Regions from separate parts of the Thermoanaerobacter uzonensis DSM 18761 genome, predicted to be linked through region 1. Evidence: riboswitches for the same ligand, from Rfam matches in the RefSeq annotation. Region 1 holds a riboswitch; the other holds the start of a gene.
The links. A riboswitch is a leader RNA that binds a small molecule or an ion and turns the genes downstream of it on or off. The one in region 1 is predicted to bind cobalamin.
Positions count from the first base shown of each region.

Region 2: another riboswitch for cobalamin. It lies ahead of BUB32_RS10135 (ribonucleoside triphosphate reductase); the one in region 1 lies ahead of BUB32_RS01540 (energy-coupling factor ABC transporter permease).

Region 1 is NZ_FQUR01000006.1:305,633-315,611, forward strand. Features, by position in the region: gene cobJ (precorrin-3B C(17)-methyltransferase) at 1-364, shown strand, start outside; gene cobK (precorrin-6A reductase) at 361-1,116, shown strand; gene hemA (glutamyl-tRNA reductase) at 1,097-2,284, shown strand; gene hemC (hydroxymethylbilane synthase) at 2,300-3,199, shown strand; gene cobA (uroporphyrinogen-III C-methyltransferase) at 3,199-4,692, shown strand; gene hemB (porphobilinogen synthase) at 4,707-5,681, shown strand; partial or broken gene BUB32_RS13025 (precorrin-2 dehydrogenase/sirohydrochlorin ferrochelatase family protein) at 5,681-6,118, shown strand; gene hemL (glutamate-1-semialdehyde 2,1-aminomutase) at 6,242-7,558, shown strand; cobalamin riboswitch at 7,602-7,852, shown strand; gene BUB32_RS01540 (energy-coupling factor ABC transporter permease) at 7,975-8,718, shown strand; gene BUB32_RS01545 (energy-coupling factor ABC transporter substrate-binding protein) at 8,715-9,008, shown strand; gene cbiQ (cobalt ECF transporter T component CbiQ) at 8,995-9,762, shown strand; gene BUB32_RS01555 (energy-coupling factor ABC transporter ATP-binding protein) at 9,766-9,979, shown strand, end outside.
Region 2 is NZ_FQUR01000017.1:199-10,177, reverse strand. Features, by position in the region: gene BUB32_RS10170 (FAD-dependent oxidoreductase) at 60-1,400, shown strand; gene BUB32_RS10165 (iron ABC transporter substrate-binding protein) at 1,648-2,790, shown strand; gene BUB32_RS10160 (FecCD family ABC transporter permease) at 2,856-3,917, shown strand; gene BUB32_RS10155 (ABC transporter ATP-binding protein) at 3,914-4,666, shown strand; gene tsaA (tRNA (N6-threonylcarbamoyladenosine(37)-N6)-methyltransferase TrmO) at 4,778-5,194, shown strand; gene BUB32_RS10145 (DUF1847 domain-containing protein) at 5,375-5,977, shown strand; gene BUB32_RS10140 (Fur family transcriptional regulator) at 6,091-6,552, shown strand; cobalamin riboswitch at 6,956-7,174, shown strand; gene BUB32_RS10135 (ribonucleoside triphosphate reductase) at 7,281-9,359, shown strand; gene BUB32_RS10130 (anaerobic ribonucleoside-triphosphate reductase activating protein) at 9,356-9,979, shown strand, end outside.

The sequences.
Region 1 (9,979 bases):
ACCTGTAATGCAGGATTTTGCAGTTATAAGTCTTTCAGACCACTTGGTACCTTGGCAGGTGATAGAAAAAAGATTGGCTCTTTCAGCACAAGCTGATTTTGTAATTGTCCTTTACAACCCTAAGAGCAAAGAAAGGCCGGAAAATCTTATGAAAGCCCAGAAAATTATTATGAAATACAAAAAAGAGGATATCCCTGTAGGAATAGTGAAAAATGCTTCAAGAGAGGGACAACAAGTGATAATCACCACTTTAAAAGAAATGGCAAATTATGAAATTGACATGAGGACGATTGTAATAATAGGGAATGAAAGTACTTATGTAGAAAATGGTAAAATGGTAACGCCGAGGGGATATGTACTGTGATACTGGTTTTGGCAGGTACAAAAGACGGAAGGGAGATTGCAGAAAGATTAAAGTTTAAAGGTTTTGAGGTTATAGCAAGTACAGTTACAGATTATGGTGCAAGTCTTTTTAGTGAGGGAATTAAAGTTCACAAAGGGGCAATGGATGAACTAAGCCTCGTTAATTTTATTTATAAAAACAATATAGACATTGTAGTTGACGCAACTCATCCTTTTGCAAAAGATGTAAGCATAAATGCTATAAATGCCTGTAACAAAACTGGTATCAAGTATATAAGGCATGAAAGAGAAAGTCTATATTACTACAATGCCATTGTAGTTAAAAGTTTTGAAGAGGCAGCAGAAGAATGTAAAAAATACGACAGCATTTTTTTGACTGTAGGTAGTAAAAACCTCGAAAAATTTAGGGGTCTCTGGGAAATAGGAAAAAAGGTGACGGCAAGAGTGCTTCCTTTAAGTAACGTCATAAAAAAGTGTGAAGATTTAGGATTAAAACCCAAAGATATAATAGCGATGGAGGGTCCTTTTACCAAAGAACTTAATTATCAAATGTTTAAAGAAAGAAATGCGGAAGTGGTTGTGACAAAAGATAGTGGTATTGTGGGAGGAGTATTAGAAAAGTTTGAAGCTGCTAAAATGCTGGGTATTCCTGTTATCCTTATAAAAAGGCCTGATATAAATTATCCTGTTGTAGTAACAGATGTTGATAGTCTCATAAATGAGGTGACAAAAATTGGACATAAACAATATTAAAATGGTGGGAGTAGATAAGGATACTCCTTTAGAATTGAGAGAAAAAGTTTCTTTTAAAGATATTGGAAAGGCATTAATAAAATTAAAAGAGTTGGGACTGGAGGAGGTTGTAATACTTTCCACCTGTCACAGAAGTGAAATTTACTTTTGTTCACAAAAAATATCCACGGATGAAGTAAAAGATTTTTTCATAAATTACTTTGGCTTAAAAGAAGATTTCATAAAATATTTAAGGCAAATTTACGGACTTGATGCAGTGGAACACATTTTTAGAGTTGCCTGTGGACTTGAATCTATGGTAGTAGGTGAAGACCAAATATTGTCACAGGTGAAGGAGGCTATAGATACCGCACAGGCTTTCAACTCTTCCGGAAAGATACTTTTTAAACTTTTTAGAGATGCAGTAACTCTTGGGAAAAAAGCTCGTACAGATACGGGTATAAAAGATCTGGCTTTGTCTATAAGCTATATTGCAGTTAAATTTGTTCAAGAAGTATTTGAGGATATAAAAGGCAAAAAGGCTTTTGTGATAGGTCTTGGCGAGATGGGGCAAAATGCTATGAAAAATCTCATAGATAAGGGTGCTGATGTATTTGTTACAAACAGGACTTTTTCAAAAGCTATCCAATTAAAGGAGCGAATTCCGGAGATACATGTCGTGCCTTATGAACAAAAATATCTTTACATTGCCAGTAGTGATATTGTAATAAGTGCCACAAATGCTCCTCATTATACGATAAGTTATGAAAAGTTTAAAGAAGTTTACAATGGAAGAAAAATTTGCATGTTAGATATAGCTCTTCCTAGGGATATAGACCCAAGAATAGGACAAATAGAAGGGGTAAGTCTTTATACTATTGACGATTTAAAAAAGACAGCGGAGGAAAACAAAAAAGAGAGGCTTTTACTCATTCCCGTTATTGAAAAAATGGTGAAAGAGGAAGTGGATGAATTTGAAAAATGGTACAAAACACTTGAAATAGAGCCTTATATAAAAGAAGTAAGTAGATATGCCAATGAAGTTTATAACACAGAATTCCAAAGAATTGTAAATAAATTGACTGACGTATCTGAAAAAGACAAGGAAAATATAAAAATCGCTTTAAAAAGAGTTGCAAATAAAATGGCTAATAAAATGATAACGTACCTTAAAGAAAACGCCTATTAGAATCTGGAGGTAAAGATGAAAAAAGTTATAAAAGTCGGCACAAGGTCAAGTGAATTGGCTTTAAAGCAAACCGCAATGGTTATAAATGAAATAAAAAAATTTAGGCAGGATTTTGAATTTGAAATAGTAAAGATAACCACACAAGGGGATGCATTAATTGACAAACCTGTTAGTGAAATAGGGGGAAAAGGGGTTTTTGTAAAAGAAATAGAAAGTGCATTGCTCAAAGGCGAAATTGACATGGCAGTCCACAGCATGAAGGACATGCCTTATGAAATACCTAAAGGGCTCAAGCTCATGGCAGTTTTAAAAAGAGAAGACCCAAAGGATGTGTTTGTTTCAAGAGATGGTACGCAATTTATGGATTTAAAAGAAGGGGCTAAAATTGGGACCAGCAGTTTAAGAAGGCAAGTGCAGCTTAAAGCTTTAAAGCCAGACATACAGATTGTTCCAATAAGAGGTAATGTGAGGACGAGACTCAAAAAAATGGAAGAACTAAACCTTGATGGCATTGTTTTGGCAGCGGCGGGTTTGCACAGGTTAGGATTTGAGAATGTTATTACTGAGTATTTCCCACTTGATGTAGTTGTGCCGGCACCCTGTCAGGGAATTCTTGCAGTAGAAATTGCGGAAAATTTTGATAATATATTTCAAGAGTTTTATTCCTATATTGTTGATAGAAGAACATTTTTTGAGGCTTCTGTTGAAAGGGAACTTCTAAAAGCTTTTGGAGTTAATTGTAGACAGCCTTTTGGTGCCTATGCCCAATACAGAAAAGAGGAAGACGAAGAGAAAATAAACATAAAAGTTGTTTATCAAAAAGAGGATAAACTTTTAAAAAGTGAAGTGACTGGTTTAATTGACGAAACCGATAAAATGATAGAAAAGCTTATTAAAGAATTTGGAGGTTTATGATGTCAGGGATTGTGTATTTGATAGGAGCAGGACCTGGAGATATTGGGCTTTTGACTTTAAAAGCGGTCGAATTGATAAAAAATGCAGATGTGCTGGTGTATGACAGGCTCATTAATGAAGATATTTTAAAAATGGCAAAAAAGGATGCAGAGCTTATTGATGTGGGAAAGTTTCCGGATAATCACAAGGTACCTCAAAGTAAAATAAACGAAATAATTGCGAAAAAGGCTCTTTCTGGCAAAAAAGTAGCGAGAATTAAAGGAGGAGACCCATTTGTATTCGGAAGAGGTGGCGAAGAGGCTGAATACCTTTCACAAAAAAGAATACCTTATGAGGTAGTGCCAGGCATAACATCTGCAGTGGCTGTCCTATCCTATGCAGGAATTCCTGTAACTCATAGAGATTTAAGCTCTTCATTTCACGTAATAACGGGTCATGAACGGGAAGGAAAAGATAAAAGCCTCAATTGGGAAGTCATATCAAAGCTCGATGGGACACTGGTATTTCTCATGGGGATAAAAAATATAGAAAAAATTGTGCAAAAACTTCTCAATTACGGCAAAGATCCTCATACACCAGCAGCAGTAGTAATGGAAGGCACTACTCCAAAGCAAAAAGTTGTAACTGGGAAACTCATTGATATTCCAAGTCTCGTCCGAAAAGAAGGAATAAAAAATCCCGGAGTTTTTGCTGTAGGAGATGTTGTGGCATTAAGGGATAGATTAAAATGGTACGAAAACAAAAAGCTTTTTGGAAAAAGGATTTTGCTTACAAGGACCTATGAACAGTCACAACAGATGAAAAAAATTTTGAGCGAAGAGGGAGCAGATGTTGTTATTTGTCCTACTATTAAAATCACGCCGTTTTTGAATAACATAGAAATGTTTTTAGAAGAAATACACAAATTTGATTACGCTGTATTTACAAGTGTAAATAGTGTTCGTAGTTTTATTGAAGCTTCCCGAGAAAAAAGGTTTGATTTAAGAAATTTAAGTATTAAAGTAGTAGCAATAGGAAGTAAGACTGCGGAAGCTTTAGAAAATATTTTTATATATCCAGATATAATTCCTGAGGAATACACCTCATACTCTTTGGCAAATGCTCTTAAAAAACATGTTGAAGGGAAAAACATAGTGCTTTTGACTTCTCAGATAGGTGGGGATATATTGATGGAAAGCCTAGGAAATTGCGCTAACGTACAAAAAATTGTTGCATATAAAAATGAACCAAATTATGAAATAAAGGGAAAGCTTATAAGTGAACTCCGCAAAGGAATAGATATTGCTGTATTTACAAGTTCCTCTACTTTTAATTATATGCATCAATTAATAGGAGACGAAATAAATCTTCTAAAAAACTCTAAAATAGCTGCAATAGGACCTGTAACAAAGAAGGCTATAGATGATAAAGGATTTAATGTAGACATAATGCCAAGCGAATACACAACGGAAAAACTTATTGAAGAAATATTAAAAAACTATCAAAACCAATAGAAAGAGGAGATAAAATGGATTTGGTAAAAAGGCCAAGAAGGCTTAGGATAAACAGCATTTTAAGGGATATGATAAGAGAAACTTCTTTAGATGTAGGTGACCTTATATATCCTCTTTTTGTTGTGCCAGGAGATAATATAAAAGAAGAGATAGATTCAATGCCAGGTGTTTACCATTTTTCTATAGATTTGCTTATAGAAGAAGTTAAAGAAGTGCGTGACCTTGGAATTCCTGCTATTTTACTTTTTGGTGTGCCTTCATATAAAGATGAATTCGGGTCAGAGGCTTACAGCGAGGAAGGTATCGTTCAAAAAGCGGTGAGAGAAATAAAAGAAAAAGTGCCAGAAATTGTGGTAATAACAGATGTATGTATGTGTGGGTATACAACTCATGGACACTGTGGCATTGTTGAAAATGGCCAAGTTCTAAATGACAAAACAGTGGACTACATTGCTAAAATAGCCTTGTCCCATGTTGAGGCAGGGGCGGATATTGTAGCGCCTTCTGACATGATGGATGGAAGAGTAGCTGCCATAAGAAAGCTTTTAGATAGTAAAGGATTTGTAAATACACCTATTATGGCTTACAGTGCTAAATACGCTTCCTCTTTTTATGGACCTTTTAGAGAAGCAGCAGATTCTTTCCCACAATTTGGCGACAGAAAGTCTTATCAAATGGACTATGGAAATTCCAATGAAGCCTTAAGAGAAATAGCTCTTGACATTGAAGAAGGAGCAGATATTGTCATGGTAAAGCCGGCACTTTCTTATCTTGATATTATAAGGCGGGTAAAGGATAATTTCAACATTCCTATTGCTGCTTATAATGTAAGTGGAGAATATTCAATGGTAAAGGCGGCAGCTAAGATGGGTTGGATTGATGAAAAATCGGTAGTCTTAGAAATACTCACTTCAATTAAAAGGGCAGGGGCAGATATAGTTATAACCTACTTTGCAAAGGATGTTGCGAAATGGCTTATTACCCTGTAATGCTTAATGTAAAAAACAAAAAATGCCTTGTTGTAGGGGGTGGCAAAGTTGCTCTTAGAAAAATTTTATCTCTTGTTGAAGGAGAAGCTTTAGTTACTGCCATTTCTCCTTCTTTTGATGAAGGAATAATTGAGCTTGCAGCAAAAGAAAAAGTGGAACTTATAAGACGTGAGTATCAACAAGGGGATGTAAGGGGATTTTTTGTTGCGATTGCTGCTACAGATGATGAGAAGGTAAATAAACTTGTGGCGTCAGATGGAGAAAAATACAATGTGCTTGTAAATGTGGTTGATGATAAAGACCTTTCTTCTTTTATTGTACCTGCCATTGTAAAAAGGGGAGACCTAATTATTTCTATATCTACAAGTGGCAAAAGTCCACTTCTTTCGAGAATGATAAAAGAAAAATTGGAGTCAATTTTCAATGATGACTATGAAAAACTATTACAAAAACTATATCAGAAGAGGATGGAATTAAAGGAAAAAGATTTTGCTAAAGAAGAAAAAATGGCTATTTACAGAAAAATTATTAAAAAAAGCGGGCTGTTAAGAGGTGATTCTGTGAAAACTGATAAATCGCAAAAGCTTTTTGAAAAAGCTAAAAAACTTATGCCAGGTGGTGTTAATAGCCCTGTAAGAGCTTTTAAATCAGTAGGAGCTACTCCTGTTTTTATAAAAAAGGGACAAGGAAGTCATATTTGGGATGAAGATGGCAATGAATACATAGACTATGTTCTTTCATGGGGACCGCTAATACTTGGGCATTCACATCCACAGGTGGTAGAAGCTATTAAAAAACAAGCACAACTGGGTACCAGTTTTGGAGCCTGTACAGAGTTGGAAGTTAAGATGGCAGAAAAAATAATTGAGGCTGTTCCATCTATAGAAGTTGTCAGAATGGTGAATTCAGGCACAGAAGCCACTATGAGTGCTATAAGATTGGCAAGGGGATATACGGGCAGAGACATCATTGTAAAATTTGAAGGATGTTATCACGGACATTCTGACAGCCTGCTTATAAAAGCAGGGTCAGGTGCACTTACTTTTGGAATGCCTGATTCAAAGGGCGTAACAAACGAGATAGCAAAGGATACAATTATAGCTAGATATAATGATATCAAAATGGTAGAAGATATTTTTGAAATGTACGGTGAGAACATCGCCGCTGTAATTGTAGAGCCTATTGCAGGTAATATGGGTACAGTTTTACCTGAAGAGGGATTTTTAAAGGGATTGAGAGAGATTACTGCAAAGTATAAATCACTTTTAATTTTTGATGAAGTGATGACAGGTTTTAGAGTGTCTTATTCAGGGGCACAAGGGCTTTACAATATTATGCCTGATATTACTACGCTTGGTAAAATTATTGGTGGAGGTCTTCCTGTTGGTGCCTATGGAGGAAAGGAAGAGATTATGAGAATGATTTCTCCTGATGGACCGGTGTATCAAGCAGGGACTTTGTCTGGCAATCCTCTAGCAATGACAGCAGGCTTTGAGACTTTAAAAATATTATCTGAAACTTCCAATATTTATGAAGAGTTAGACAAGAAAGCAGAAAAATTGTGTAAGGGGCTAAAAGAAAGCATAGTTCAAAATGGAATTGATGTTACAATAAATAGAATAGGCAGCATGATGTGTATGTTTTTTACGAATGATGAAGTAAAAGACTATAACTCTGCTTTAAAATCAAACACTGTTGTGTATGCTGCATATTTTAGAGAAATGCTGAAAAGGGGTGTGTACCTGCCTCCTTCTCAATTTGAGACCTTCTTTTTATCAATGGCTCATACAGAGGAGGATATTGAAAAAACAATTGAGGCTAGTTTTGAAGTTGCAAAAATTATAAGTAAGCAATACAAGGACATTTCTATTCATTGACAACCTATTTATAAAATGATATCCTTTATTTAAAGGGAGAATTGAATAACATGCAAATACAGGTGCCCAATTTTGGAATCCAAATTGGGTTAAAAGGGAAGCAGGTGAAAATCCTGCACGGTCCCGCCACTGTGATGGTGAGCTCTTTACATTATGCCACTGTCTGTCACTCAGCGGAGCACGAATTTAACAAATTATATTTCGTATAAAAACATGCTCCGCTGAGTGACGGATGGGAAGGCGTAAAGAGCAATGAACCTAAGTCAGGAGACCTGCCTGTATTTGTGACACACTTACTCTACGGTCGATAGAGGGGGTGTTATAAAGGGATAAGTATGTGTTTTTTACCTCTTAACGCCGTTGGTAAGTTAAGAGGTTTTCTTTTTACTTAAATTTTACAAAAAGAGGTGTGTGTGATGAAAAGGTGGATGTTACTTGCAGCATTTGCGTTGCTTTTAATAGCTCCACAAATTGCCTATTCAATGCATATAATGGAAGGTTTTCTACCTCTTAAATGGTGTATAATATGGGATATAGCTTCTTTGCCTTTTGTGGTTATAGGACTTATAGCGATAAACAAAAAAGTAAAAGAGAATCCAAAACTTAAGATGCTTTTAGGTTTTGCAGGTGCTTTTGCATTTGTGCTTTCAGCACTTAAAATACCTTCAGTTACAGGAAGTTGTTCGCATCCAACCGGCGTAGGACTTGGAGCTATACTCTTTGGACCTTTTGCTATGAGCGTTTTAGGCCTTATAGTCCTTTTGTTTCAGGCATTACTTTTGGCCCATGGCGGCATAACGACTTTGGGCGCTAATACATTTTCCATGGCTATAGTAGGGCCAATTGCTTCCTATTATATATTTAAAGGGGTAAAAAAAGCAGGTGGTCCAAATTGGCTTGCAGTATTTTTAGCTGCCTCAATTGGGGATTTGCTTACATATGTAACTACCTCCTTCCAACTTGCTATTGCTTTCCCTGCTGAAGTAGGCGGCTTTACAGCCTCATTTTTAAAATTTATGGGGATATTTGCAGTGACACAGGTACCTTTGGCAATAAGTGAGGGGCTTTTAACTGTGCTCGTAATCAATATGCTAACTGCCTACAGTAAAGAAGAACTCATTGAACTTAAGGTTTTAGAGAAAGAAGGTAAGGCAATATGAAGGATAAAAAGTTTTTAATAAAGAATTTGATATTGGGCTTGTTGGTTATTTTACTGGTGGTGTTTCCCCTTGTTACTATTAAAAATGCTGAATTTGCTGGTGCAGATGACAGGGCGACAGAAGCTATTGCTCAGGTAGACAAAAATTACAAGCCATGGTTTAAACCAATTTGGGAGCCACCAAGTGGAGAAATTGAAAGCCTTTTGTTTGCCTTACAGGCTGCAATTGGTGCAGGCTTTTTGGGATATTATATAGGTGTTGCGAAGGGGAGAAAAAATGCTAATAGATAGTTATGCTTATACCAACAGGATGTACAATGTACATCCTGTTGAAAAACTTTTATTTGCTTTTTTGACTATGATTTTATGCTTTGAATTTGATGCCTATACAAATATTGCAGTAATTATTTTGGTATTTGTGATAACTGTATTTAAAGCGAAAATTCCAGCAAAAGTGTACATTAAGCTTATGTTAATTCCCTTTTCTTTTTTGATAATAAGCATAATAACACTTATTATAAATGTGATAGGGAATAAAAGTGCTGCATTAATAAGCTTTAATATTTTGGGGGTAACTTTAGGAATTACTGCACAAGGCATTAATACTGCTGTTATTTTATTCTTTAGAACTTTAGCAATAGTGTCTTGCTTGTATTTTCTTGTACTCACTACTCCTGTAGTTGACATTATAAATATCTTAAAGAAATTGAAAATTCCATCACTATTTTTAGAGTTACTTCAATTAATTTATAGGTTTATATTTGTTTTAACGCAAGCTGCTAATGAGATCTATATATCTCAAGATTCAAGGTTGGGATATGCCACATTAAAAAATGGCTACAGGTCTTTAGGACTTTTGATATCCTCTCTTTTTATTAAGTCCTACAAAAATTCAGAGGATTTATATGTGGCTTTAGAGGCAAGAGGTTATAATGGAGAGATAAAAGTCCTCAGTAAAGATTACAAATTTTGTTATAAAAATATAATATTTATTGTTTTGATAGAACTAATTTTAATAAGCGCATCAATGCTTTTAAGAAGGTGAACTATGAAAGAGCAGTTTATATTAGAAGCTATAAATATTACTTTTGAGTACAGCGACGGCACAAAAGCTTTGAATGAAGTAAATATGTCGATAGAGGAAGGTAAAAAGATTGCAGTTTTAGGTCCAAACGGTGCAGGCAAGACAACACTGTTTTTGCACTTCAATGGGATTTTGAAACCCAAATTAGGAAAAATATTATACAAAGGTGAAGAGATAA
Region 2 (9,979 bases), on a different contig from region 1:
CCCTACAGGGTAGGGGGTAGTATCTAGCAAAATGCAAAATATAGGAGGTAATAGAAGTGATGGAAACTGATGTTTTGGTCATTGGAGGAAGTGCGGGTGGAATTTTAGCAGCTTTATCTGCTAAAAAAACTTACAAAGATAAGAAAGTTACTGTTGTAAGAATGGGAGAGCGGGTAATGGTTCCTTGCGGTATTCCATACATTTTTGGAACATTAAAAGACACGTCTAAAAATGTTATACCAGATGCAATGCTTACCAATGCTGGTATTGATGTAATAATAGATGAAGTTCTTTCAATTGATAGGGAAAACAAAAAAGTTAATGCTAAAAAGAGTGGAGAAATTTCCTACAAAAAACTAATTTTAGCGACAGGCTCTTTGCCAATAGTTCCTACTTTTATACCAGGGCATGACTTAGAAAATGTATTTACAATAAAAAAAGACGAAGAATACTTAAAATTTGTTCAGCAAAAGATTAACGAGGCTCAGGACGTTGTAGTAATTGGAGGCGGATTTATTGGTGTTGAAATGGCAGAGCAGGTGCAACTTCTTGGCAAAAATGTAACAATAATTGAGGTTGCTGACAAGCTTTTGTGGCAAGCCTTTGACCCTGAATACAGTGATATGGCAGAAGCTACATTAAAAGAACATGGTATAACAATAAAAACAAATACAAAAGTTACAAAACTTATAGGGGATACAAAAGTAAAAGAAGTAGAACTGCATACAGGTGAAAAAATAAAAGCTGATGTTGTCATATTAGCTATGGGCGTAAAACCAAATACTAAGTTAGCTGAAGCTGCAGGTATAAAACTTAATGAAAAAGGAGCAATAACAGTTGATGAATACATGAGAACTAATGATCCAGACATATTTGCTGTTGGTGACTGTGCAGAAAAGAAATGCTTTTTCACAAGAAAGAATGTACCTATACTTCTTGCCTCTATTGCTGCTAATGAAGCAAAAATTGCAGGTGTAAATGTATTTCAACTAAGATTGGTTAGGGAAAATAAAGGCACAATAAGTGCTTTTTCTACAAAGATATACAATACTGTTTTTGCTGCTGCAGGTCTTACAGAAACGCAAGCTAAAGCTGAAGGGTTTGATATAGTAATCGGAGAATTTAGCACAATGGACAAGCATCCTGGAACTTTGCCTAATACGAAAAGTGTGAAGATAAAATTGATTTTTTCTAGATATTCTGGAGTTATATTAGGAGCTCAAATAGCAGGTGGAGAAAATGTTGGTGAAATGATAAATATTTTAAGTCTTGCGATACAAAAAGGAACAACAGCGTCAGAATTAAATACCTTCCAAGTGGCGACACATCCATTACTCACATCTTCTCCTGTGTCATACCCAATAAATTCAGCGGCTTTAGATGCTATGTCAAAAATATGAGAATTTTAAGAATGAAAAAACAGGCCAAATTTGGCCTGTTTTTTTATCACTATTGTTTTCTTTCTTTTTTCGTGTTATAATTTTTAAAAAAGTAACACCACGTTGTGCTACTTGCAGGCTGTAGACAAAATTTTGAAAATAGGGTATTTAAAAATTTTTGCTTTTGTCAACAAACACCACATTATGTACTTGTATACTTTATACATGGGCTGATAATAATAAAAATTTATTAATGGAGGGATAATTAATGCCAAAACAATTAAAAAAATTTAAGTGGATAGTTACTATTTTGTTAGTGATTATCATTTCTTTGACAGCTTGTAGTAAAGCTTCACAAAATCAATTTCAAACTTCCCAAATTTCCAATGAAACAGTTCAAACAATTACAGTTACAGATTTAATCGGAAGACAGGTAGAGATAAAGACTCCTGTACATAAAGTAGTTGCTATTGGTCCTGGAGCTTTAAGGCTTGTGACTTATGTTGATGGTATTGACAGAATTGCAGGGGTTGAAAACATAGACAAAAAATTGGCTAACGGTAGAACCTACAATATGCTTTTCCAGGAAGAGTTTGCGAAGCTTCCCACCATTGGGCAGGGAGGTCCTGATTCTACACCGGATGCGGAAAAGTTGGTACAGGTAAGTCCCGATGTAATTTTTGTCATTTCTTTGCTGGATAAATCAAAAGCCGATGACTTACAAGCAAAAACAGGCATTCCGGTGATTGTTTTAAGTTATGGCAAATTAGGAACTTTTGAAGAAGATGTATATACATCCCTAGAGATCATAGGCAAAGTTTTAGGGAAAGAGGATAGAGCAAGAGAGCTGGTTGATTATATAAAGGGAGTACAAAAGGATTTGCAGGACAGAACTAAAGATATTCCTGATGATAAAAAACCAACAGTTTATGTAGGGGCGTTAGGATTTAAAGGCGGTCACGGTGTAGAAAGCACCCAAGGAAATTATCCCCCTTTTATGGCGGTTAATGCTAAAAATGTAGCTGATACTTTAGGGCAAAAAGGTAGTGTAATGATAGAAAAAGAGAAGTTATTGGCTTGGAATCCAGATATAATCTTCATTGATGAGGGAAATCTTGATTTGGTCAAGCAAGATTATCAGAAAAATCCCGATTTTTATAAAAGCTTAAAGGCTTTTAAAAGCGACAACATATATGGAATTCTTCCTTACAATCAATACAATACAAACATAGATACTGCTTTGGTTGATGCTTATTGGGTTGGTAAGGTATTATACCCGGAGAAATTTAGCGATATAGATCCTGTGAATAAAGCTACAGAAATATATAGCAAGTTTTTTGGAGATAAAGGGAAAATTCTATATGATAAGATGAAAGAAGTATATGGCGGTTTTGAAAAAATTAAATTTTAGGGTATAATCAAAGATAAATTCCCCCACGTTGTGTGGGGGAATTATAAAGATGAGGGGATGAAGTCTTGAAGTTGATATTAGAGGCGGTACCTGAAAGTTACAATCGTTATATAAGAAGAAAAATATGGATAATACTTCTTACCATATTAGTAATTTTTCTCCTTGCTTTATATGCCATAAATGCTGGCTCTGCAGGACTTAGTGTGAAGGATGTGGTAAAAACTTTGGTAGGACAAGGGGAAGAAAGATTCAGGATAATTGTGTGGAATATAAGGATGCCAAGGGTTTTGTCGGCGATGGTGGCTGGAATAGGTCTTTCTGTAGCTGGGTGTGTTACGCAAAGCATATTAAGAAATCCCTTGGCGTCACCTTTTACTTTAGGCATATCACAGGGTGCAGCTTTTGGAGCGGCAGTTGCCATTATCTTATTTGGGGCAGGAAGCACTACAAATCCTGATTCTGTAATAATAAACAACCCCTATCTTGTGGTCATCTTTGCTTTTTTGGGGTCTATGGGTTCCACTCTAGTTGTGCTTATTCTGGCGAAAAATTTTAGAGTTACACCTGAAGCGATGGTCCTCGCTGGCGTTGCACTTGGGTCCTTATTTTCTGCTATTACAATGATTTTGCAGTACTTTGCAGATGATGTAAAAGTTGCTTCAATAGTTTTCTGGACTTTTGGCGATTTGGGAAGGGCTTCCTGGAGAGATTTAACTATAATGTCTGTTGTGGTAGGGATTTCACTTGTATATTTTATGTTAAACCGATGGAATTACAATGCTTTAGACAGCGGAGAGGAGACGGCAAAGGGGTTAGGCGTAGAAGTTGAGAAGATAAGGCTTTATGGCATGTTTATGTCTTCTCTTGTTGCTGCAGTGATTACATCTTTTGTAGGCATAATAGGCTTTATTGGACTTGTTGGACCTCACATAATGAGAAGATTAATTGGAGGAGACCACAGGTTTTTAATTCCTGCGTCTTCTGCAATAGGTGCACTGATACTTCTTGCTTCAGATACTCTGGGCAGGACAATAATATCTCCGATAGTTCTGCCCGTTGGAGCTATCACTTCCTTTTTAGGTGCCCCGGTTTTCCTGTATGTACTTTCTAGGGGGTATAGAAGGTGATTTTAAACATAGATGGTATAGAATTTAGTTACACCAGCGTTCCTGTGTTAAGAAATGTAAAATTTCATCTTGGAAGAGGAGAAGTTTTGTCTATTTTGGGGAATAATGGAGCTGGGAAGTCTACTCTTTTAAAGTGTATAAACAGGATTTTGAAGCCCCACAAAGGCACCATATATATTGAAAAATACGAGGTTTCAAAACTCAGCAGAGTGGAAATCGCAAAGAAAATTGGATATGTCTCTCAAAAAAATGAAAATGCTCGGTTTACAGTATTTGATGCTGTGCTTTTGGGGAGAAAGCCCTATATAAAGTGGGACATTACTGAAAAGGACATAAAAATTGTAAATGAGGTTTTAAAAAAGTTTGATTTAGAAAAACTTGCTTTGAGATACTTAAATGAGTTAAGCGGTGGAGAATTGCAAAAAGTGGTTATAGCGCGGGCTTTGGCGCAGCAACCAGTTGTTATGCTATTAGATGAGCCTACGAATAATTTGGATTTAAAAAACCAGATTGAGGTTTTAAAAATTATAAAAGATACTGTAAAAGAGCAGAATATCGCCGCAATTGTAATAATTCACGATTTGAATTTGGCTTTGAGATTTTCAGATAAATTTTTGCTTTTAAAAGACAATACCATTTTTACCTATGGTGGAATGGAAGTTATGACTGAAGAAAACATAGAGGCTGTATATGGGATTCCTGTTGCAGTAGAAACCTGCCGAGGAGTACCCGTTGTCATTCCACTTTAACAGCTTAAGACAAGGGGGACGGTTCCTTCCGTCTGAGTTTTCAGACAGGAGGAACTGTCCCTCCCGTCTGAATTTTTATTCTACTTTAACAGAAAGGAAGGGGTAATTGACGTGGAATTGATATCTATAGGTGTGATACACAGTCCTTATAAAAGAAAAGGGGAAGCTCCTCATCAAGGAAGGGTTATGAATGAGGAAGCTATACTGGAAATATATCCTGAGTTTCAGGAAGGAATTCAAAATATAGAAGAGAAGAAGCACATAATAGTTCTTTACTGGTGCCATTTAGGGAGAAGAGACGTGATAAAAACAGCTACTCCGTGGGGACCGGAGATAAAGGGAGTTTTTGCTACGCGTTCGCCTAATAGACCCAATCCTATAGCCTTTTGTGTGGCAGACCTTGTAAAGGTGGAAGGTAATAAACTTTATGTAAAAGGTGTGGATGCCTTAGATGGAAGTCCTATACTAGATATAAAGCCTTATGTTTATGAACTTGACAGCATAGAAGGTCCAGAGGATACATTGTAATATACACTTTAATATAATGTGAAATATGTAGCAATATGTTGTGGAGAATGAGATAAGATTTAAGGAAGGGAAAAAGGTCTGTAGAGATTGCTTTGAAGAATAACCCCCTTGCACAGGGGAGAGGGATATGCTATAATTTTTTTAGCGAATATTGTATACAGTATACAAGAGGTGAATTAAATGAAATCAATATATACTTGTGGAGTATGTCCAAAAAAGCCTTGTGCTAAAGGAGAGACTAATTTTCCCAAAAATTGTCCTACCGTTGAAAGAAGGGATATAGTAGAACAATCAGTAGCAATATATAAACAAGATGAAATGGTTCATAAAATAATGAACTTTGCCAATACTCTTCCTAAAAAGAAAAATGGAGAGTTGAGAAGTAGAGCTGAAGAAATAATAGAGTTTATTAAGCAGATGGGATTTAAAAATATTGGCGTTGCATTTTGTTATTCTACGAGTAAAGAGGCGAAACAATTTGTAAAATTATTAGAACAGTATGATTTAAAAATTGTTCCTGTTTGTTGTAAAGTCGGTTCTATTGATATAGAAGATATAGACATTCAAAAAGATAAAGAGGGATTTGTTGCTACTTGCAATCCTATAACACAGGCAGAGATAATGAACCAAGAAAACACAGAACTCAATGTAGTAATAGGTCTTTGCGTAGGCCATGATATACTTTTTAATAAATATTCTAAAGGACTAGTTACAACACTGGTGGCAAAGGACAGAAAATACGCTCATTGTCCTGTAAAAGGATTAGAAGCTGTTAATGTGTAATTTAGTGGAAAGAGGCATCAGGCTTTTTGTATGAAGCCTCTTTTTTTATTGACATATGTCAATAAAAGGTGTATATTTGAATTGAACATATGTTAAAAATATGGTGGTCTATGATGGATAAAAACAAAAACGATTTGATGTCATTAATAATAAAAACATTGAAAGCAAATGGCTTAAAGATAACTGAGAAACGCCAAATTTTGATAGAGGTATTTTTGAAGAGCCCTAATATTCATTTTGATTTTGATACACTCCTTGAGGAAGTTAGGAAAGAATGGTCCCATTATGGTGTAGCAACTCTTTATAGGAATTTAAGAATTTTGGTAGGCAAGGGAATATTATCAGAAAATATAATAGGAAACAAAAAATACTATGAACTTAAAATGTTTAACAAAAAAAAGATTCACGCTCATTTAATTTGCAAATATTGTGGTAATATAGACGAATATTACAGTCCAGATTTGGTAAAGTATATAAAAATGATAGATAAAAAATATGGCTTTGAAGTATATTATGGAGAATTGAATTTTTATGGAATATGCAGTAATTGTAAAAGGACTGTAAAAATGATTTAAAATAGGCAAAAAAATTGTCTATTTCAGTTTGTTGATAAAGTTAAGAAATATTCGAAGGAGATATTTTGCATCGTCGCTCCGATGTTCAAAAGCGACAAAACTAACGCTCGACCTTCGAGCTCCGGCAGGGTACCGGGCACAATCGGCATCCATGCCTTAAGGTGCCCGCCTTCGCCATCCGTGGCTTCGGCCCTGCCTCCACCCTCGGTCTTGCTAAGTTTTGTTGCCGCTTTGTAACAAGTCGCATCGATTGCAAAATATCTCCTTTACGAAAGTTTGTCTACAGTTTGAAATGGGCAAAAATAATTGCCTATTTTATTTTTTATATTGACAATGCAAGAAAGCAGTGGTATACTATATATTGATGGTATTAATAAATAATATACTAGATTTTGTGCAAAATAGAATATACACAGATACAGGTGCCCAATTTCAAAGGGGAATTGGGTTAAAAGGGAAGCAGGTGAGAATCCTGCACGGTCCCGCCACTGTGATGGTGAGCTCTTTACAATATGCCACTGTCTGCTCAAACAAAAGGAACTGTCCCCGATGTTTGAAAGGTGGGAAGGCGTAAAGAGTGATGAACCTAAGTCAGGAGACCTGCCTGTATTTGTATTACACTTGCTCTACGGTTGATAGAGGAGGTGAGGTACTTTTGTACACCTCTTAACTTGACGTAGAAGTTAAGGGGGTTAATTATTTTTACAAAAGAATGGAGGTTTAAAATCATGAAAATTGCTATGAAGGTTATAAAAAGAGATGGAAGGGAAGTTGAGTTTGATAAGATAAAGATTGTAAATGCTATATACAAAGCTTTTAAGGCAGTGGAAGAAGGGGAATACAAAGATGCCCTTGAAATAGCAGATGAAGTAACAGAGTACGTAGAAAATAATTTAGAAGGAATAGCCAGTGTAGAGCAGATTCAAGATATTGTAGAGCAATACTTAATAAAGCATGGTCATGCTAAAGCGGCAAAGGCCTATATTTTGTACAGAAAACAGCATCAAGAGATAAGAGAATTTAAAAAAATGTTTATGGACATTGAAAAAATGGTGGATGAATACATAGGGAAACAAGATTGGAGAGTTAATGAAAATAGCAATATGAGTTATTCACTTCAAGGTTTAAATAATCATATCTCCAGTACGATAACAGCTCATTACTGGTTAAACAAAATATATCCTCCAGAAGTTAGAGATGCCCATGTAAATGGAGATTTGCACATTCATGACTTAGGCCTTTTATCTGTGTATTGCTGTGGATGGGATTTAAGGGATTTACTGCTTTCTGGATTTACAGGGGTAGAGGGGAAAGTTCAAAGCAAACCTCCAAAGCACTTTAGGTCCGCTCTTGGACAGATTGTAAATTTTTTCTATACACTTCAAGGGGAAGCAGCCGGTGCACAAGCTTTTTCTAATTTTGATACCTATTTAGCACCTTTTATATATTACGATAATCTTTCTTACAAAGAGGTCAAACAGGCTTTACAGGAGTTTATATTTAACATAAATGTTCCAACTAGAGTGGGATTTCAAACTCCTTTTACAAACATAACTATGGATCTTGTGGTACCGGAGATTATGACAGATGAACCTGTTATAATTGGCGGTCAATTGATGGATAAAACGTATAAAGAATTTCAAAAAGAAATGGACATGTTAAATATAGCATTTGCAGAAGTTATGATGGAAGGAGATGCCAGTGGCAGGATATTTACTTTTCCAATACCAACTTATAATATAACTAAAAATTTTGACTGGGATAGTTCTGTCATAAATAAAATAATGGAAATGACTGCGAAGTATGGTTTACCCTATTTTAGTAATTTTGTAAATAGTGATTTAGATCCAAATGATGTGCGTAGTATGTGCTGTCGGTTGAGGTTGGACAACAGAGAATTAAGAAAGCGTGGGGGAGGGCTTTTTGGAGCGAATCCTCTTACAGGATCAATAGGAGTTGTAACAATAAATATGCCAAGAATTGGATATTTATCCAAATCAAAAGGAGAGTTTTTCCAAAGGTTAGAAAAACTTATGGATATTGCAAAAACAAGCCTTGAAATAAAAAGAGAAATTTTAGAGAAGATGACTGAAATGGGATTGTATCCTTATTCAAAATTTTACTTAAGAGATATAAAAAAGAGATTTGGATTTTACTGGCAAAATCATTTTAACACGATAGGACTCATTGGAATGAATGAAGCACTATTAAATTTCATAGGAATGAGCATAGTCAGTGAAGAGGGAAGGAAATTTGCACTTGAAGTATTAGATTTTATGAGGCATAAATTAGAACAATATCAATTAGAATCTAATTTCATGTATAATTTAGAAGCCTCCCCTGCAGAAGGAGCTTCCTATAGATTGGCTAAAAAAGATAAAGAATTATTCCCCGATATAATAACTGCAGGTAGCGATGTGCCTTACTATACAAATTCAACACAGCTTCCTGTAGACTTTACGGAAGATATATTTACTGCTTTAGACTTACAAGAAGAGTTACAAACAAAATACACAGGAGGTACAGTATTTCACGGATTTATTGGAGAGAGTATAAATGATGTTACTACCTGCAAAGCTCTAGTCAAAAAAATAGCTTATAATTATAGAATTCCTTATTACACTATAACTCCAACTTTTTCAATCTGTGAAGACCATGGGTATATTTCTGGGGAACATTTTGAATGTCCTTACTGTGGGAAAGAATGTGAGGTTTACAGCCGCGTAGTTGGATATTATAGGCCAGTAAAGAATTGGAATGAAGGGAAGAAAAAAGAGTTTAAGGACAGAAAGGAATTTGTTATATGATGTACGATTTTATGCCTGTTTCTTTTTCTGATTTCCCAGGAAAAATTGCAGCCACTGTTTTTGTAAGTGGCTGCAATTTTAAGTGTCCTTACTGCCATAACTCTTATTTAATTCAAATAAGGGAAGGTATACGGAGTGAAAAGGAGTTTTTTGACTACCTTAAAAAGAGAGCAAATTTGATAGAAGGAGTATGTATTACAGGCGGAGAACCTACTCTTTGGAAAGGATTAAAAGATTTTATAAAAAATATAAAGGACTTAAATTTTGAGGTTAAGCTTGACACTAATGGATCAAGGCCACAAGTGTTAGAAAATTTATTATATGAAAGATTGCTCGATTATATAGCTATGGATATAAAGGCGCCAATAGAAAAATATGGCATATTTTTAAAAAACAAAAAGGATATAGATAATGTTAAAAAAAGTGTAGAGATAGTTAAAAATTCTAATATAGATTACGAATTTAGAACTACTGTAAATGATAAACTACTTACTTTAGAAGATTTTAAGGCTTTAGCTGATTGGATTTTTCCTGCGAAAAGGTATGTTTTACAAATGTACAAGTATGATGAAGGAGTATTAGATAAGGAGAAAAGTGGAATTCAAGAATGTGATGTTAAC